DNA from 2 places in the Methylobacter arcticus genome. Region 1 is predicted to be linked to the other one. Evidence: riboswitches for the same ligand, from Rfam matches in the RefSeq annotation. Region 1 holds a riboswitch; the other holds the start of a gene.

Region 1 (9,121 bases):
TTGCTTAAAAGATTGTACTTTGGCGACGGGAATTAACAAGTGATGCGGGCCTTGCGGCGCTGTACTTGAATGATTGAAAGCTGGATTTAATTTTAAAAATTCATTAAGTGGTATGTTAGCCAATTCTGCGGCCTTGTTTAAATCCAACTGGGATCTAACATCAACAAGTTCACAATAAGGTTTATTGGGAATATGTTGTAAATTAATATTGTATTTTTCAACATTGGCAAATATTTTGGCTATTGCCAGCAATCGTGGCACATAGTCTGCCGTTTCCTTGGGAATATCTAATGACCAATAATCGGTTGCCAAATTAAGACTTTCATTTTTTTCGATAGCTTTTCTGATATTGCCTTTGCCAAAATTATAGGAAGCCAGCGCAAGATACCAATCGCCATCAAAAGTCTCGCCCAGTTGTTTAAGAAAAGTGGTTGCAGCTTTGGTTGAGGCATAAACATCACGACGCCCATCATACCAATCGTTTTGTTGAAGGCCGAAAAAACGACCGGTAGCCGGTATAAACTGCCAAAGTCCTGATGCATCGCTGCGCGAATAAGCTTCCGGCAAAAAAGCACTCTCAACCACAGGCAATAAAGCCAGTTCTCCGGGAATATTTTTTGCTTCGATCTCATTAAGTATAAGGTGCAGATAAGGTTCCGCCCGTTGCTGAATTCTGGCAAGATAAGCGGGATGTCTTAAGTACCAGTTTAACTCGCGATCAATCCGTTCATTTTGAATATCGGGCAGCGAATATAATGATAGTAACCGTTCCCAAACCGTATTCTTGTATTTTACCGGTACGGTGTGTTTTTGTTTGCCGAACGGATGGAGAGCATGCCTCACATAACCGTCATTCATTTCGGAGATGGCAGGCGGCTTATCGTTAAAAGATCTTTTTGGGGTTGTAGAGCAGCCTGTTGCCATTAAAAAGGTCAATAGTAGTAAAAATCTAACTAACCAGTTAAAGTTAATGCGCATTACCTAAGCCTTTAAGAATGAAGTTTTTTATTAGAATGTTATTATTATAGCTTGTTTTTATTGAAAATCATCAACATCAGATAGTGTAGATTTAGCACATGAAACGCAATTTCTTATTTGCCTGGTATCAAACTCCAAGAGGCAAGCTGCTGCAACAGCTTGAAGCCGACTATATACAGCGTTCTATTACCGTCAGCTGTCAACAGACTATTTTGCAGATTGGTGGTTTGGGCTGGGAAAATGACTTCATCGACTGCTCTTTATACAAAAGTTTTACGATACTCGATGCCAAAAACCTAGGCTGCGATAAAGCGAGAAAAATTCGTGCAAAATCATACAGCCTACCCTTGCAAAGTAACTGTATCGACATGATCATAGTACCGCACTTGTTGGAGTTTGACGCCTTCAGGTTTCAGACCATGCGGGAAATAGAACGTGTTTTAAAACCTGAAGGCATATTAATTGTGCTGAATTTCAATCCTTGGAGTCTATGGGTTAGATACCAGTATTTGTGGGATAAAAAAATGGCTAATTCATGGGGAGGACACTTTATTTCTCGAGCAAGGATTTTAGACTGGCTAAAATTATTAAATTTTGAAGTAATCGTATCCTCGGAATTTAATTTGGATACGGTAAAATCAACTCATGGAAAATTCATAACACGAGGATACTCGCTCACATCAACCGCCTATGCGATTAAAGCTATCAAACGCCGTTACAATCTAATTCCCTTAACACCAGTAAAAGTGCTAACCCCCCGTTCAATCTTGGTAAACTCACTTAATTCACCCACAACACAGAAAAATAGACATGACTAATTCCGTCATTATTTATACCGATGGTGCCTGTAAAGGCAACCCTGGACCGGGCGGCTGGGGAGTTATACTCAGCTATAAGGGTACTGTTAAAGAACTTTTTGGCGGCGACCCCGATACCACTAACAATCGTATGGAGTTGATGGCGGCAATCCAGGCATTGGAAACCCTAACCAAGCCTTGTTCCGTACGAATCAATACCGACTCAAAATATGTACTGCAAGGCATTACCGAATGGATGATCAACTGGAAAAAACGCGACTGGAAAACCGCCTCCAGAGCCCCAGTTAAGAATGAAGATCTTTGGCGCAGGTTGGATGCAGCCATTCAACGACATAATATTGAGTGGACATGGGTAAAAGGTCATTCAGGCGATAAAGATAACGACAGAGCGGATGAACTGGCTAATTTTGGTATTGATTCTTTAAGGTAACCAGGACCGATACTTTAAATTGCCTGATGTATGCGATCAATAGACAAAGTGAGTAACCATCCTTACAAATTCACGCTTCGTACCGCATTAAGGTAGAGCAATGCATAAAATTTTCTGGGGTTAAATAACGCCATTTAAAAACAGTCTCTTCCAGGAACACATAACAAACCGCTGTTTATCCAACTCTTTCCGGCGCATACTGGGCTTCGATACCGAGGTATCGAACAGCGCTTTAAAGTTTAGTGCGTTCCCGTAGTGACTGGATCGTTTTCAAGATTCTGTTACGCGATACAAAAACACTTGGATTCTCTAAAGTATACGAACAAAATAATTCACTATTATTTAAATTAAGATTAGGAAAGTAAACATGAAAAAAACAAATCTAGCGACTGGGCTATTAATTTTATCTGTCTTTACAAGCGCTGTTTATGCTGATATCACCCTACAATCTACCAAAGAAGTAGAAGGTACTTGGAAACTGGATCACAGCAAAAATTTTATAACCGATAAAGATTCGGTCAAAAGAGAAGATACTTGGGTATTTAAAAACGATAAAGTAACGATTTTGCATATTCCACGTGACGGCACATACTATGATCAACCGCCTGTAAATTATGAAATAGACGATGGTAAGTTAAAAGTTTATCTTGTCGGAAATAGCAGATTCGATCTATTTACTTTAGTAGACAAAGACGACAAAAACATGACCCTAAAAGGAAAATTCGGCGGATATTATTACTTTATTAAAAAGTAAAATTTTAAAATTTAACGTGTAATACTCTTCTATTATCCCAACCAATTTATTAAAAAGTTAAGATAATTATTTTCATTTCAGTAAATTGTTGTTATCGCGCCGCAAATATTTTGATGTTCCATAATTTTTGCGGTAGCGGTGAAACGGTCAAATTCAATTTTAGTTTTGGAGCTAATTACACAAAATCCAAAAAACCTTTATACCATCATACATATCCAAATCTGCCTGCTCAGTCCCGTTCGATCATTCAACAAGCTCACGACTACTCAGGGCGAACTGTTTAACTCTAACCTACCAACTCGTAAATTTGCTTTATCCTCCCTACTCCTTATAATCATTTCTGCTTTCAGGTTCCGGAGGGTTTTTCAGACCCAATGGTTAAACGGGAAGTCGGTAAGGTTTTGACCGAATCCGACGCTGCCCCCGCAACGGTATATAAGTAAAAGTTTCATCGAGATGCCACTGTGTTCACGCATGGGAAGGTGATGATTCAGGCTAACGCCACTTATAAGCCCGGAGACCGGCCCGAAAGTTTAATTCGGTACAGCGGAGGGCTGTCTGCGAAAGTGACAGTGCAGCTTCGCGTTTGCGTCATTTCTCGTTTTCTATTGTCCTCTGTTGTGTAAATCAACCATTATGCGCGGGCGGCGCAGAGAGGACACATGCAAAAACTCATCTTCGGATCATTATTACTCACGGGTTTTAATCCCGAGTTACATGCGCAGGAAACTCCGCAAAATCTTCCCAATCTAGTTGTTACGGCAACCCGAACAGAGACGGCTAAAAATCAGCTGGCGGCTGCGGCCACTGTCTATACCCGAAAAGACATTGAGCACTTACAGGCTAAAACCCTGCCGGAACTGTTACGTGGCACGACGGGAATCGACATGGCGCAAAGCGGCGGCTACGGGAAGGATACCAATATTTACATGCGTGGAACCAATTCCGACCACGTACTGGTGCTGATTGACGGCATTAAAGTCGGCTCTGTCACCTCAGGTACCACACCTTTTCAATTTATTCCGATCGATCAGGTCGAGCGGGTGGAAATTATTCGCGGACCTCAATCGAGTCTTTACGGTTCGGAAGCAATAGGTGGGGTTATCCAGATTTTTACCCGCAAAAGCGGGCTAGAGGATAAGCCCAGCGTCACCCTGGATGTCGGCGGCGGTTCCTATGATACTTACCGCGCTTCCGGCACTGTCAGCGGTAAATGGAAAAACAGTTGGTATACCTTGGGTTCATCGCAGTTCGGTTCTCAGGGTTTTAATTCCCGACAGCCTATTCCGGGACGCTTCGGCGTTAATCAGCCGGATAAGGACGGTTACCTGAACACGGCTCTGAATGCCCGATTAGGTCATCGTTTTGACAACAATGCCAAAGTTGAGGCATTTTTTATGCGGGCGGAGGGAAAAACTGAATTTGACGGCAATTCCCAAGAAAAAACCGAATTTGTTAACCAAGTTGTCGGCATCACCGGTAACATCGATATTGTTGACAACTGGCGTTCAATTCTGCGCTTCGGACAAAGCCGCGATGAAGGTGACAACTTTGCGCCTGGCGGAGCATTTTCCAGCCGGTTTAACAGTACCCGTTGGAATACCAGTTGGCTGAATGAAATCGCCTTGTCGGATACCCATCAATTAATTATCGGCTCCGATTACCGGCTAGATCAAGTAGACAGTTCATCCGCCTTCAACGAAGGTTCCCGCTATGATGTGGGTATTTTTACTGAATTGCACGGCCGTATTCTTGACGACCACTTTATCAATGCATCAGTACGCGGAGATAAAAACGAGGCATTCGGCGACCAGCTGACCGGTAATTTCGGCTGGCGTTATAATGGAAACTACGGCATTAGCCCATTTGCCAGTTTTGGCAATGCATTTAAAGCGCCGTCATTTAATCAGCTTTATTTTCCGGAATTCGGCAATCCCTCGCTGAAAGCCGAAGAATCAACGTCTTTCGAAGCGGGTCTGATCGGTGAACATGATTGGCTGCAATGGGAGATGCGAGCTTACCATACCAATATCGATAACTTGATCGTGACGATAACGAACCCGACAACTTTTCTATCCAGCCCAGAAAATATCGGCAAGGCACAAATTGACGGCATTGAAGCCGAAATCGGGGTTCAATTCATGGATTGGCATAATAAACTAAACATGAATCTGTTAAACCCTAAAAACAGGGAGACTAATGCGCGACTGCCGCGCCGGACTGAAAAAACCTTATCTTATGATTTATCGCGCTCATTCGGAAAATTTGATCTGGGTGCTAATGTACTGGCTCAGGCCGACCGTTTTGATGATGCACTGAACAAAACTAAGGTTGCCGGTTATGTCACCGTTGATTTACGCACTGCCTATCATTTAAATAAAAACTGGATGCTGAACGTAAAGCTGAATAACCTGCTTGATAAACAGTATCAAACCATCAATACCTACAATACCGCAGACCGTAACTTCTTTCTTTCAATCCACTATAACAACTAACCTTAACTTTTGGAGATAACACCATGAAGATAAAACAACGGCTACACGTCGAGTATTTACCTATTCCCCTGATTGCGCTGATTGCGCTGATGGTACTGACACGCTTTCATCATTTTGGCGACTTATTACATCTGCCCGATGCCTCGTTGGCCGTTTTTTTCTTTGCCGGTTTTTACCGCAAAAAAGCTTTGTTTGTCTTCTTGCTGATTATGGCGGGATTGATTGATTATATCGCTATCGCAAACGGAACCAGTAGCTGGTGTGTATCACCTGCTTATGTCTTCCTGATTCCTACTTATGCGGTTATGTGGTTTGCAGGCGGCTACTGTTCGATATTTAAATCTCTGAAAACGGCCGATCTGGCAATACAGCTTGGTCTCCTGATACTGGCAACATCGGCGGCCTTTGCCATTTCAAACGGCAGCTTCTATATGCTTTCTGGGCGTTATACGGATGTATCATGGACACAATATTTTGCACGCGTAGCCCAGTATTATCCGCCTTATGTTGGTTATGCCTTATGCTATACGGTTGCAGGTTTGTCAATTATTAAGCTATTCAATGCCCTGTTTGATACGCGACCCAACTATGAAGAACTTGACAGAAGAAGTTGATTTTTATCGTGAAGACGGCTGGGTAGTTTACACAGCCGAATATCACTTGAAACGTGGTTATTGTTGCCATTCAGGTTGTCGTCATTGCCCTTACGGTTATGATAACGATACACAACAAAAGACTGATATTACTAATAAATAAACAAAAATTAGCTCAATAGATTACCACTTGTGAGACGGTTGATAATCTGGGTGGCACAATCACTGATTGTGCCTACTTCGCGCTTGCCGAAGAAAATATGAAAGAGCTGTCACAAAAGCTATTCTCGAAAAACGAGAATAAGATTGTCGTTGATCTTCGTGTCCATGTTAAAGGCACCCTTTTTGAAGTACGTTTTACAGAAGTAACTATAAAGATTCTATTATCAAATAATATAAGTTTTAAGTTTAAAATATCCAATAATGCTAAAAAATCAAGGGGCTGCTATGCCTACAACTGCCCCCAAGCGTCGTTATAGTGGACCCCAAAATCCAAACAATAGTTTAAGCTATGCTCTGACGAAAAATAAGAAGCCGTGAGTGAGTGAGTGAGTGAAAGTAAACAGAAGGTTATTGGAATGGGAATGGGAATAGGAATAGGAATATTTGGGTGAATCAAAAACAGCAAACCTTTAAACCTGCAGACGCGCGCGACGTTAATTCACTTTTTAACGAGCACGGATAAATGCTATTTAACGCTACTTGAACAGCAGTATTTGCAAAACTCCTGATAACCGTCTTTTGACAAACTTAGAAGTCTAAAAAAGTTAGATTGCCGAACAGAAGGCAACCTAACCTGTAAAGAAGTTTTTAACTAACCTAATTGCTGCTCGCTTTCTTTAGAGTCATCAACCGACCATAATTTTTCAAGTTGATAAAATCCACGCGCCTGAGCGTTCATCGCATGAACAATCACGTCACCCAAATCCAGCAATACCCAGTCTGAGCCCAGATCACCTTCAATACCTAACGGTTTAATACCGCTTTCCTTCAATTTCTCTGCTACATAATCACATAAGGACTTCAGGTGACGATCCGAAGTACCGGTCACTACCACCATATAATCGGTAAAACTGGTTTTGCCTCGAACATCGAGTGTCGTTATGTTTTGCCCTTTGCGTTCATCCAAAACTTCCTGGACAATTTTCAATATTTCTTCTGCTTGCATTCAAATTCCTAGTGTAAAAAATGAGATCAATGTGTCTCGTAAAGCTGGTGTTGCTTGATGTATTCTATGACAGCATCGGGTAATAAAAAACCCGGATTTTGTTTTCTTGCAATTATATTCCTGATAGCCGTTGCCGAAATATCCAGTTGGGTGACGTGTGAAAAGCATAGTTTTCCTGAGATCACTTGCATCAGATCCTTGATTTCTCCAGTCAATCGAACTTTTAAAAAATCATTGAGTGTCTGTGTTTCAATACCCGGCCGGGTCATTACTACAATATGCGCATAGTCAAATAACCGCTGCCACTCATACCAGCCAGTTAAATATTTAAACGCATCAGTGCCGATAAACAATAATAAGGGGTCGGTTAGAAACTCCTGCCTTAAAGACTCCAGTGTGTCGACCATATACGACGGTGCTTGATGCAAACCATATCTGTCCAGTTCCCTGGTATCAATTTTCAGATCCGGCTGATTTTTTATGGCCAGCTCCAGCATCTGCACGCGCATCTTCGCTGTTACGGCTGGTTGCTCGCGATGCGGCGGATTAGCGCAGGGAATCAACCGAACTTCAGTTAACCCGAAGATGTCCTTAACTTCAAGCGCTGACCGCAAATGTCCGTAGTGAACAGGATCGAAAGTGCCGCCGAAGATACCGATCATCTATTGCCTGATATGGCCGTCACCTAGCACGATATATTTTAACGAGGTCAATCCTTTTAAACCCACTGGGCCACGGGCATGCAGCTTGTCGGTGCTGATGCCGATTTCAGCACCTAGGCCATATTCAAAACCGTCAGCAAAGCGGGTCGAGGCATTCACCATCACCGAACTGGAATCCACTTCCCGTAAAAACCGACGCGCCAAAGTGTAATCTTCGGTCACAATCGCTTCGGTATGCCTTGAGCCGTGCTGATTGATATGCTCCATCGCCTGATCGATGCCGTCAACAATCCTGATCGACAAAATCGGCGCCAGATATTCGGTGTCCCAGTCTTCTTCTGTCGCTCTAATACACGCAGGAATCAGGGAACAGGTTTTAAGACAGCCGCGTAATTCAACGCCTTTTCCACTGTATTTTTCAGCTAATAGCGGCAATACTTTTGCGGCAATGCTCTCGGCAACCAACAAGGTTTCCATTGCATTGCAAACACCGTAGCGATGGGTTTTGGCATTGACAGCAATCTTTACCGCTTTGTCTAGGTCAGCTTTATCGTCGATATAAACATGACAAATACCGTCCAGATGTTTAATTACCGGAATCGTTGCGTCCTTAGAAATACGCTCGATCAAGCTTTTGCCGCCGCGTGGTACGATCACATCGACGTATTGATTCATGGTGATCAATTCGCCTACCGCCGCGCGATCTGAGGTCGCCACGATTTGCACGACATCCACCGGCAAACCTGCCGCTTCCAGACCTTGAGATATGCATGCGGCAATCGCCTGATTGGAATATATGGCTTCGGAGCCGCCCCTTAAAATACAGGCATTACCCGATTTAAGACACAAAGCCGCCGCATCGACCGTCACATTGGGACGGGATTCGTAAATAATGCCAATCACGCCCAAAGGTACACGCATTTGGCCTACCTGTATGCCGCTAGGCCGATAGCTTAAGTCACTGATTTCACCGACCGGATCGGGTAATGCGGCGACCTGTTTTAAACCTTCCACCATTGCCTGAATACCGGCTGGTTTTAATTCCAGCCTATCCAGCAAAGCCGTATCCAGGCCATTTTTCTTGCCTGCATCCAAATCCTTGCGATTTTCCGCTATCAACAATTCATGCCCATTTTCAATGGCTTCGGCAATTTTCAGCAAGGCCAGGTTTTTTTGACCAGACTCGGTACGGCTTATTTTCAGTCCTGCTTTCCTGGCCTGCT
Region 2 (9,121 bases), 570 kb from region 1:
CTATATCCTGATAATGCAGCCCTGACAACGACCGCCAGAAATCTTCGGAAAAATCGTAGCCCATTGCACTTGCAGCCTGTTTCCAAGCGACAATGTAAGTGCTCTCGGTATCCAAAACCAAACCGTCCATATCGAAAATAACCGCAGCAAAATCAGCTAACTTATGCACTGAATAACCTTGATATATTCCCCGTGCGCTTCACGGCTGGAGCCGACTACAATACGCTGAACGCCCTGTTCCGATTGTTCCAGAACGCCCGACACTTCGACCCTTTCGCCGCTGACGGCCTGCCCTGTATAGGTCGCCGTAAAGCTGACGATAGCACTGATCTGCTGATGATCTATTTTAAATTCAGCCGGATAATCGAATGAGTGACTATCGTCAATCACCCTGCACTGCAAGCTAACCGCACCGTATTTTTGATAACTGATAGTCCCAGAACTTGCGCTATCATCGATAAAATTCAAATCGAATTTCCGCCCGTCGATCACGGCCTTGTTGCATTTACGCCGTTCGTGCCAGACATAGTCATCGAAACTCAACTCGCATGACCGGCGCGCGTAAGATTGCTGCCAATCCTGCTCATTCAGTTCTTGCAACTTTCCCAATCCAATAAGCTTGCGGGTAATGGCCCTGCATTGGTGAAAAACCTCCCGGTCGTAACAAACCAGATCCATATCCGAAGCTTGGTTTTGAACGCCAACCAATATTGACCCCGTGATTCCGGTTTGCATTAAATCCAGCCCGTGCTGCCCAAATAACCCGCACAACCGGAACAAATCCCGCTCGACAGCATCATGCCGCATTGATTGCATCAGCTGCTGCAATCGGTGTTTGGGTTGATGATGCTTGACGACCCGGTCTACGGCGACCGCATGCAAATGCGCATCCAAGACCGGAGAATAATGCAGATAATCGGGGTGGTTGTGTTCGAGGAAGTCATTAGCCTCTACGGTCTGATATTTTTTCCAGCCGCAAGGTTCGCGCACATAACGTAAAAAACACAACACCTTGCCATCTTCCAGGCCCCGCTCTACCACAGCGAAAATAAGCCCTTCAGCGGTTTCAATGAAATCTTTGGCAAAAAACATGATTTGGAAATAAGTGGAAGGAAAGCGTAAATGTAAATTTTAACCGATGTTGCCTCATCTAAGGAATTTTTACCACGGCGGTCGACTGACCGCGTTCCGCTAAGTAAGTATGGCCTGTAAAGGCGCAATAGCAGCTTTATCGCGTATTGCGCCCTACAAATTGCGCCTCACCACGCTGTTGCTCTGTACGAAAGGTTTTGCGTGGTTAAGCCTTAAAAATTGACAGTAACAGTCGCTCGCACCATTCTCGGTTCGACAGGGTGTTTCATGATATCCGTCTGCGGTGTGGCTCCGGCGGGATAGGCATATTGATAAGCGTAGGCAATATCGTTGGCGGTCGAGTCGAAAATATTGAAAATATCAAAGTCCAGCTTATATTTTTTCTGTTTGTAACCCGCACCCAAATTGACGATGCTGGTAGAGCCGGCCCAATACGTACCCGACGAATCTAGCGGCATGTCGCCAAAATGGCGGAAGCGTACCGTGCCGAACAGACCGTTAGGGGCAACCACGGTAGCGCCGGTTGTAATGACCCTGCCCACCGAGTTGGGCACATAGTTGTTGACTTCACCGTCTGGAGTCGTCACATAACGCGTCGAAGTCAACGCAAAGTCGGCATCCAGCGTCAACCAATCGGTCGGCTTGTAGTAATTGGTCCATTCAACGCCGTAACGATGGGATTTTCCGCGCACCTCGGTTGTGCCGGCATCGCCGGAAAATACCAACTCCTGATTGCTCTCCAGCCACCATATTGCCAGGGTGCTATTCAAGCCTTTGATAAAGTTGCTGCGAATGCCGGTTTCAGCGCCGCGCGACTGGGCCATAGGCGAGATCTTGGCGGTACTGCTGTCTAGTGCGGCACCTGTAGCCGGATCAAATTGCAGCGTAGTGCCGCGCGCATCGTTGGAGTGGTAGCCGAAACCGCCATTGACAAAGTATTCGGTATTGAACCAGGGACCGATAATCAGGCTTAGCTTCGGACTGACTAGCGCTTGCCCTGCATTGCCTGAATTTGCCGCATTCACCTGAGGATCATGCATGGCCGTGTCGAGCACCGTGACATCGTTATGGATAAAATTCCCCCTTAAACCGGCGATGGTGCGCACTTTTTCATGCCAATAGGTCTGGTTTTTCAGATAAACGCCGGCAGTGGTCTCGCTGACATTGCTGTGGCTGACAACATCTACCAGCTGCCTAGCCTGAGTGCGATCCAAACCCAAGCCCATGATTTCATCGTGACGAAACTGAAAACCCACAGTATTGTCCATATCAAAACCGAACAGCTTGTTATAGCGGGTATGTTCGACATTGCCTCCGGTTTGCACCCGACGTTCAAACTGGTGTAACTGGTCGCCGTTAACCGGGTTGTCCGCATAACCGGTAGAATTGGAATAGAGGTTTACATCGTAATAAAGCGCATAGATATTGGCGTCATTTTTCCAGTTATCGCCTTTGTTCCAAAGATTGGTTGAAAAGCTGTAGCGGTTGGTTTTGCCGCCATCCGTAGGATCCATCGTGCCGTAAAGGCCGAGCGTGCCGCTACCGACCAAGGCTTGAGGGATCGGATTGGTTGCGGTCCAGTCGTTGGTATAGCCCTTCCCGTTAACCGACACCCCCCAGTCTTCCTTATCGAGCGTGTACCGCAGCATGCCGTTGAATTTTTTCGAAGCCTCCGGCTGCTGCCAGACGCCGTCGTAGAAATTAAATTCGCCGGCGTAAAGTAAGTCTCCGCTGCCGACTTTGTTGGAATTGGCTAGCAGGGTGCGGTAATAACCGAACTCGCCGCCGGTAAACTTCAAAATGCCTTCAGGCAATTTGTCCATCGAGAACATTTTCGAATAACCGGCTGATGAAAAGTCGCCGACTTCCGCATAATACGGTCCCTTGCCGTATTCAATCTTCTTGACCAGTTCGGGAATGACGCTATTGATGTCCATATAGCCCTGCCCGTGGGCATGCGTGGGCATGTTCATCGGAATGCCGTCGACGTAAGTCGTAAAGTCGGTGCCGTGGTCGAGATTAAATCCGCGCAGGAAATACTGATTAGCCTTGCCGGATCCGCTGTGCTGGGTAGCTACAGCGCCGGGAATAACTTCCAGCAGCTCGCCGTTACGGGAAAGCGGACGGTATTCAAATTGTGCCTGACTGACTTCGCCCTGAGATGCCGATCCGGTTATACCGATCAGGTCTTTTTCTCGCCCTGCTTCGACGACTATTTCATCAAGTTCCAAAGGTTGAGAGTCGGCGTTAACCATCGCGCAGTTAAGAGCCAGAAAAACACCGATACCAACGCAGATTGTAGCGTTTTGCTTTTGTTTGACATGCATGGCAGATCCTGTTCTAACTGCCAAGCTGGACATGATAACCCTCATATCGGGAAGATTTTTCGGGGTTTCCTGCGGATGTAACTGGGTATTAAAATCCGTAACTAATAATGGGTCGAAGATAAAATTTTGCATGTGTCCTCTCTGCGCCGCCCGCGCATAATGGTTGATTTACACAACAGAGGACAATAGAAAACGAGAGATGACGCAAACGCGAAGCTGCACTGTCACTTTCGCAGACAGCCCTCCGCTGTACCGAATTAAACTTTCGGGCCGGTCTCCGGGCTTATAAGTGGCGTTAGCCTGAATCATCACCTTCCCATGCGTGAACACAGTGGCATCCCGATGAAACTTTACTTATATACCGTTGCGGGGGCAGCGTCGGATTCGGTCAAAACCTTACCGACTTCCCGTTTAACCATTGGGTCTGAAAAACCCTCCGGAACCTGAAAGCAGAAATGATTATAAGATTTTGTTTTGATAAAGCAAATTTACGGCGTACTGCCTAACCCTGTAAAAAGTTACTCATTCGTCAGATAATCTCCCATTGCTGTTGAATTAAGCCTTCATTAGCAATGCCTCAACGCTTGCTAGTTTTTTATCGAGTGAATATACTAGCCCGGTAAAATTTGCTTTAGGTATTCATGGACTATCGTCCGCAGAATTGAAACGGGAAGTCGGTGAGTTTGCTTAAGATGCAAACAAAACCCACGCTGCCCCCGCAACGGTAAACAAGTAAAAGGTTGGCAAACGCCACTGTGCGATGCATCGGAAGGCGCTAACATAGGGCAACCGGCCGGTCGCCCCTACTTGTGAGTCCGGAAACCGGCCTGAAGTGATAATCGAATTTGTGCGCGGAGGGCGCTCAGATGGATTGCTCTCTTCGCGTCCGTCCTGCACTTTCTCCCTCGTACAGATTATTCCTGCCGGTAACGCGCTTGCGTTAGCGGCTTTGCTGTCTCTTTATCCAGGAGAAACCCCATGTCATCAACACCTGTTTTGCTTGATAACGCTCAAACTCAAGCCCGTTCCGAAGCTTTAAAAGACAAAATATTTCCTGCCATGCTGGTCGGCATGTTGGGCTTGGCACTGTTGTATGCCGCCGGTTTTTCTGACATTGCACCCTTACATAACACTGCACATGATGGACGACATTCCGCCAGTTTTCCGTGCCATTAATATTTAATCTGACTACCTTCAGAGAGCTGCTTACTGCGGCTCTCTGGACCGGCTTGCTGGCGGGTTTGTTGCTAACTGCCGTTCAGCAAATTCAAGTCATCCCGACCTTGCTCCAGGCCGAAGTGTACGAAGAACAGGCCGCAGTCGTTGCCACTACGGAAAATAGTCATAAATATGAAGCATGGCAGCCTGAAAACGGCTGGGAGCGGACATTTTTTACGGCGGTAGCCAATATCGCCTTGGGCGTTGGTTTTGCCTTGCTGATTGGCGCGATCATGTGTTTGCGCGGCCGTCCGGACAACTGGCGCATGGGGCTGCTATGGGGACTGGCGGGCTACACAACCTTTTTCGTCGCGCCGTCTTTAGGATTGCCGCCCGAAGTTCCCGGCACAACAGCTGCCGAACTGACAGATCGACAAAGTTGGTGGCTGATCACTGTACTCGATACCGGCTTCGGGCTGTCATTACTGGCTTTTGCCAAAACCAAAACGTACCGGTTTTTCGGTGCGGTGTTACTGGTATCACCCCATTTAATCGGTGCTCCGCAACCGGAAGTTCACGGCAGCGCCGCGCCTGCCGAATTAGCACAATCCTTTATCGCCGCTACCGTTTTTGCCAACGCTGTTTTTTGGCTGGCACTAGGCGGTTTGATGGGACAGTTTTACCAAAAAAGATCATGAGAACCCACGACAAACATGTCTTGATGTGTACCGGCTCGCGCTGCTCTGATGACAACACCCCACTGTTCCAACAGCTGGGTCAAAAAATCGATGCCCGCCCCCATCTTAAAATAAAACGCACCCGCTCAAACTGTTTTGCGGTCTGCAAAAACGGCCCTATCCTGGTCGTTTATCCTGAAGGCGTCTGGTATTCCTGTACCGACGAAGCAGTGCTGGAACGCATCGTCAGCGAACATCTGGAAAATGACATCGAAGTCAGCGAGCACGTTGTTCACCGCCTGGGTACCGGCGATGTCTGACGACTGCATGGATGCAGGAGGTACGACCCCATGGACGGGGAAGGTAGAGCAACGCATGGAGCGGTTGCCGAGAGCAATGCAGGGAGCAATTGCCGATATAAACCGACCTATTGCATTACTGACCCACGCACCCAACGATCTGATGGTGCTGCAAAGCGCCCTGGCGCAAATGCCGGAAGGTTTCCCGCAATGCACCGGTATTAACTTGCAGGCACTGGAAAGCGATGCGCAAATGGCCGAGCTGTTGGCGCATCAGCTTACTCCAGCCCGTATCGTCGTGCTGCGCGTGTTGGGGCGTCTCGGCAGCGTGCCCGGCTTTGCCGATCTACTGCGTCAGACTAAAAAGCAGGGGCAGCACTTGATCGCGATCAGCGGCACCGGCGAGCCTGACCCCGAATTGGCGGCGGCATCCACCGTATCATCCGATGTGCTGCATCAGGTACAGGCCTATTTTCAGGCCGGCGGCAGCGTCAATATGGCGCAACTGCTGCGCTACCTTTCCGATCATTTTTTGCTGACCGGCTTTGGCTTTGAACCGGCTGTCGATTTGCCCGAACACGGCATTTATCATCCTGATCTGTCCCAAGGCGCCAATATAGACGACTGGCTTGCGCTGCGAACTCCAGACAAGGCCAGCATCGGCATCGTGTTTTACCGCGCCCACTGGATGAGCGGCAACACGCGTTTTATCGATGCGCTGGTTGACGCTTTGGAAAAACGCGGCCTGAACGTATTGCCCGTATTCACCTCGTCATTACGCGCAGGTCATAGCGAGAATACGTTACCTAAAGCCTTGAGTTATTTCAGCGGCCATCAAGGCACACATATCGACGTGCTGATCAACACCACCGCGTTTGCGATGGGCGAAATCACCCCCGGCGGAGCCACACCCGCAGGCTGGTCGGTGTCGGTGCTGGAGCAACTCAATGTGCCGGTACTGCAAGCCATCACCAGCGGCATGATGCAGCACCAGTGGGAGCAATCGGCGCGCGGCCTCAACCCGCTGGATGCGGCAATGAACGTGGTATTGCCGGAATTCGACGGCCGCATCATCACCGTGCCGCTGTCGTTCAAGGCCAAAGCCTCCGGCCCGTCGAACGAACTGGTCGAATACGAACCTCTGCCGGATCGGGTCGCGCGTATTGCCGGTATCGCCTCGCGCTTTGCACGGCTTAAACATCTGAACAATGCCGACAAGCGCATCGCCTTTGTGTTCACCAACTCCAACAGCAAGGCCTCGCAAATCGGCAACGCGGTCGGACTGGATGCACCGGCGTCATTGATGCGGATACTGCAAGCCATGCAAACCGCCGGTTATAACATCGGCGAACTGCCGGACCAATGCGCCGGGAGCGCATTGGGATGCGAAAGCACCCGAAGGGTGAAGCACTTGGATGTGCTTCATCAAAGCGGCACCGCGCTGATACATGATCTGATCGACCGTTGCGCTTACGACAATACCTATCTGACTACCGAACAGCTAAGCCATGCCGTCGGCCGCGTATCGGCCGCCCAATATCAAGCATGGTTTGACGATCTGCCTATTGAGATGCAGGACAAAATGACCGCGCAATGGGGAGATGCGCCGGGCGAAGCCTATGTGCATGACGATCATATCGCGTTGGCAGGCCTGGAACTGGGCAACAGCTTCGTCGCATTGCAGCCGCCGCGCGGTTACGGCATGGATCCCGACGCGATCTACCACCAACCCGATTTGCCGCCCACCCACCATTACTATGCGCTGTATCGCTGGTTGCGCGACGAATGGAAGGCCGATGCGATTGTGCATGTCGGCAAGCACGGCACGCTCGAATGGCTGCCGGGCAAAGGCGTTGGCTTGTCGGAAAACTGTTTCCCCGACGCGCTGTTGGCCGACATGCCATTGTTTTACCCGTTCATCATCAACGATCCCGGCGAAGGCGCACAGGCCAAGCGCCGCGCCCATGCGGTCGTTGTCGATCACCTGACGCCGCCGATGACCACCGCCGACACTTACGGCGCATTGGCGCAACTGACCCAACTGGTCGATGAATATTATCAGGTGGAAGTGCTCGATCCGACGAAGTTACCGCTGTTGCAGCAGCAGATCTGGGACTTGGTCAAAGAAACCAACCTGGATGCCGACTTGCAAGCCCGGCTGTTGCACCATGACCATGACCATGACCATGACCATGATCACGATGACGACCATAACCATCATGGACATCATCACGACCATGACGATGATTCTCATGATCACGAGCATCACGGCCATGACCATCATGAGCATGAACACGATGATGATCACCATCATGACGATAGCGAGGGACACCGTGATCATCACAGTCACCATGATCATGCACATGACGAACATCATCACGATCATAACGATGAACATGCGGAGTGCCACCACGGGCACCATCATGACTACGATCCAGATCATCACCCTCAAGAAGACGGCCTGCCCGAACTGCTGACCAAAATGGCCGGTGCCGATGTCGCGCATTTGATCGAAGATCTGGACGGCTATCTGTGCGAACTGGGAGCGGCGCAAATCCGCGACGGTTTGCACATACTCGGACAAGCGCCGGAAAACGAGCAACGGGTAGATATGCTGGTCTCGCTGACCCGCTTGCCGAATCAGGACATCCCCGGACTGCCCATTGAAATTGCGCGGTTATTCGGCCTGAGCATGGACGCATTGCTAGAGCATCAGGGCCGCCGATTGGATCAAGCAAATGTCGAACTTGAAAAACTGGCTGGACGGCCTTTGCCTACCCACGCCGACGTACTGGAAACCATCGAATTATTAAGCAAACGCTTATTCACTGAATTACAGATACACGCTTACTCCGAATCAGCCATAGACCTAGCCATCAGCAAAACCTTCGGCAACAGCACTACCGATTGCAACCCGATAAAACAAGTGCTGAACTTTGCCTGCCAAGTACTGGTGCCCAATCTTACCCGCGCCACCGACGAAATCGATAATTTGCTGCGCGGCCTGTCCGGCGGTTACGTACCCGCAGGCCCCAGCGGGTCGCCGACTCGCGGCATGGCGCATATCCTGCCGACCGGACGCAATTTTTACTCGGTCGATCCGCGTAGCGTACCCTCTCAATCCGCCTGGCGTGTCGGCCAGCAACTCGCCCATGAAGTGCTATCGCGCTACGTCCGCGAAACCGGCGATTATCCCGAGAGCGTCGCGATCAGCATCTGGGGCACCAGCGCGATGCGCACCCATGGCGACGACGTGGCGCAGATTTTAGCGCTACTCGGCGTGCGCCCGGTGTGGCAGACTGAAAACCGCCGCGTGACCGGCGTCGAAGTCATCCCGCTGGATGAATTAAAACGCCCGCGTATCGATGTCACGACCCGCATCAGCGGTTTTTTCCGCGACGCTTTTCCGCAACTGATCGATTTGATTGACGACGCCGTTAATGCCGTGATTGCGCTGGACGAACCGCTGTCGCAGAACTTTGTGCGCAAGCACTATCTTGCCGAACTGGGCGACTGGATAGGCCAAGGCCTGTCTGAAGATGAAGCCTCGCAGCGCGCCGCTTTCCGC

Evidence for each region. A riboswitch is a leader RNA that binds a small molecule or an ion and turns the genes downstream of it on or off. The one in region 1 is predicted to bind cobalamin.
Region 2: linked by a shared signal. The riboswitch ahead of ABXJ76_RS11560 (TonB-dependent receptor) and the one ahead of ABXJ76_RS08970 (TonB-dependent receptor domain-containing protein) in region 1 are both predicted to bind cobalamin.

Annotation. Positions count from the first base shown of each region.
Region 1 covers NZ_CP159583.1:1,861,093-1,870,213, reverse strand. The annotation lists gene ABXJ76_RS08990 (LysM peptidoglycan-binding domain-containing protein) at 1-978, opposite strand, end outside; gene ABXJ76_RS08985 (class I SAM-dependent methyltransferase) at 1,077-1,796, shown strand; gene rnhA (ribonuclease HI) at 1,789-2,226, shown strand; gene ABXJ76_RS08975 (hypothetical protein) at 2,594-2,980, shown strand; cobalamin riboswitch at 3,312-3,523, shown strand; gene ABXJ76_RS08970 (TonB-dependent receptor domain-containing protein) at 3,643-5,475, shown strand; gene ABXJ76_RS08965 (hypothetical protein) at 5,499-6,089, shown strand; gene ABXJ76_RS08960 (DUF5522 domain-containing protein) at 5,980-6,231, shown strand; gene rsfS (ribosome silencing factor) at 6,883-7,236, opposite strand; gene nadD (nicotinate-nucleotide adenylyltransferase) at 7,263-7,898, opposite strand; gene ABXJ76_RS08945 (glutamate-5-semialdehyde dehydrogenase) at 7,899-9,121, opposite strand, start outside.
Region 2 covers NZ_CP159583.1:2,428,272-2,437,392, forward strand. The annotation lists gene ABXJ76_RS11550 (HAD family hydrolase) at 1-169, opposite strand, end outside; gene ABXJ76_RS11555 (hypothetical protein) at 157-1,092, opposite strand; gene ABXJ76_RS11560 (TonB-dependent receptor) at 1,305-3,551, opposite strand; cobalamin riboswitch at 3,671-3,881, opposite strand; cobalamin riboswitch at 4,036-4,264, shown strand; gene ABXJ76_RS11565 (CbtB domain-containing protein) at 4,398-4,595, shown strand; gene ABXJ76_RS11570 (CbtA family protein) at 4,586-5,275, shown strand; gene ABXJ76_RS11575 ((2Fe-2S) ferredoxin domain-containing protein) at 5,272-5,574, shown strand; gene ABXJ76_RS11580 (cobaltochelatase subunit CobN) at 5,567-9,121, shown strand, end outside.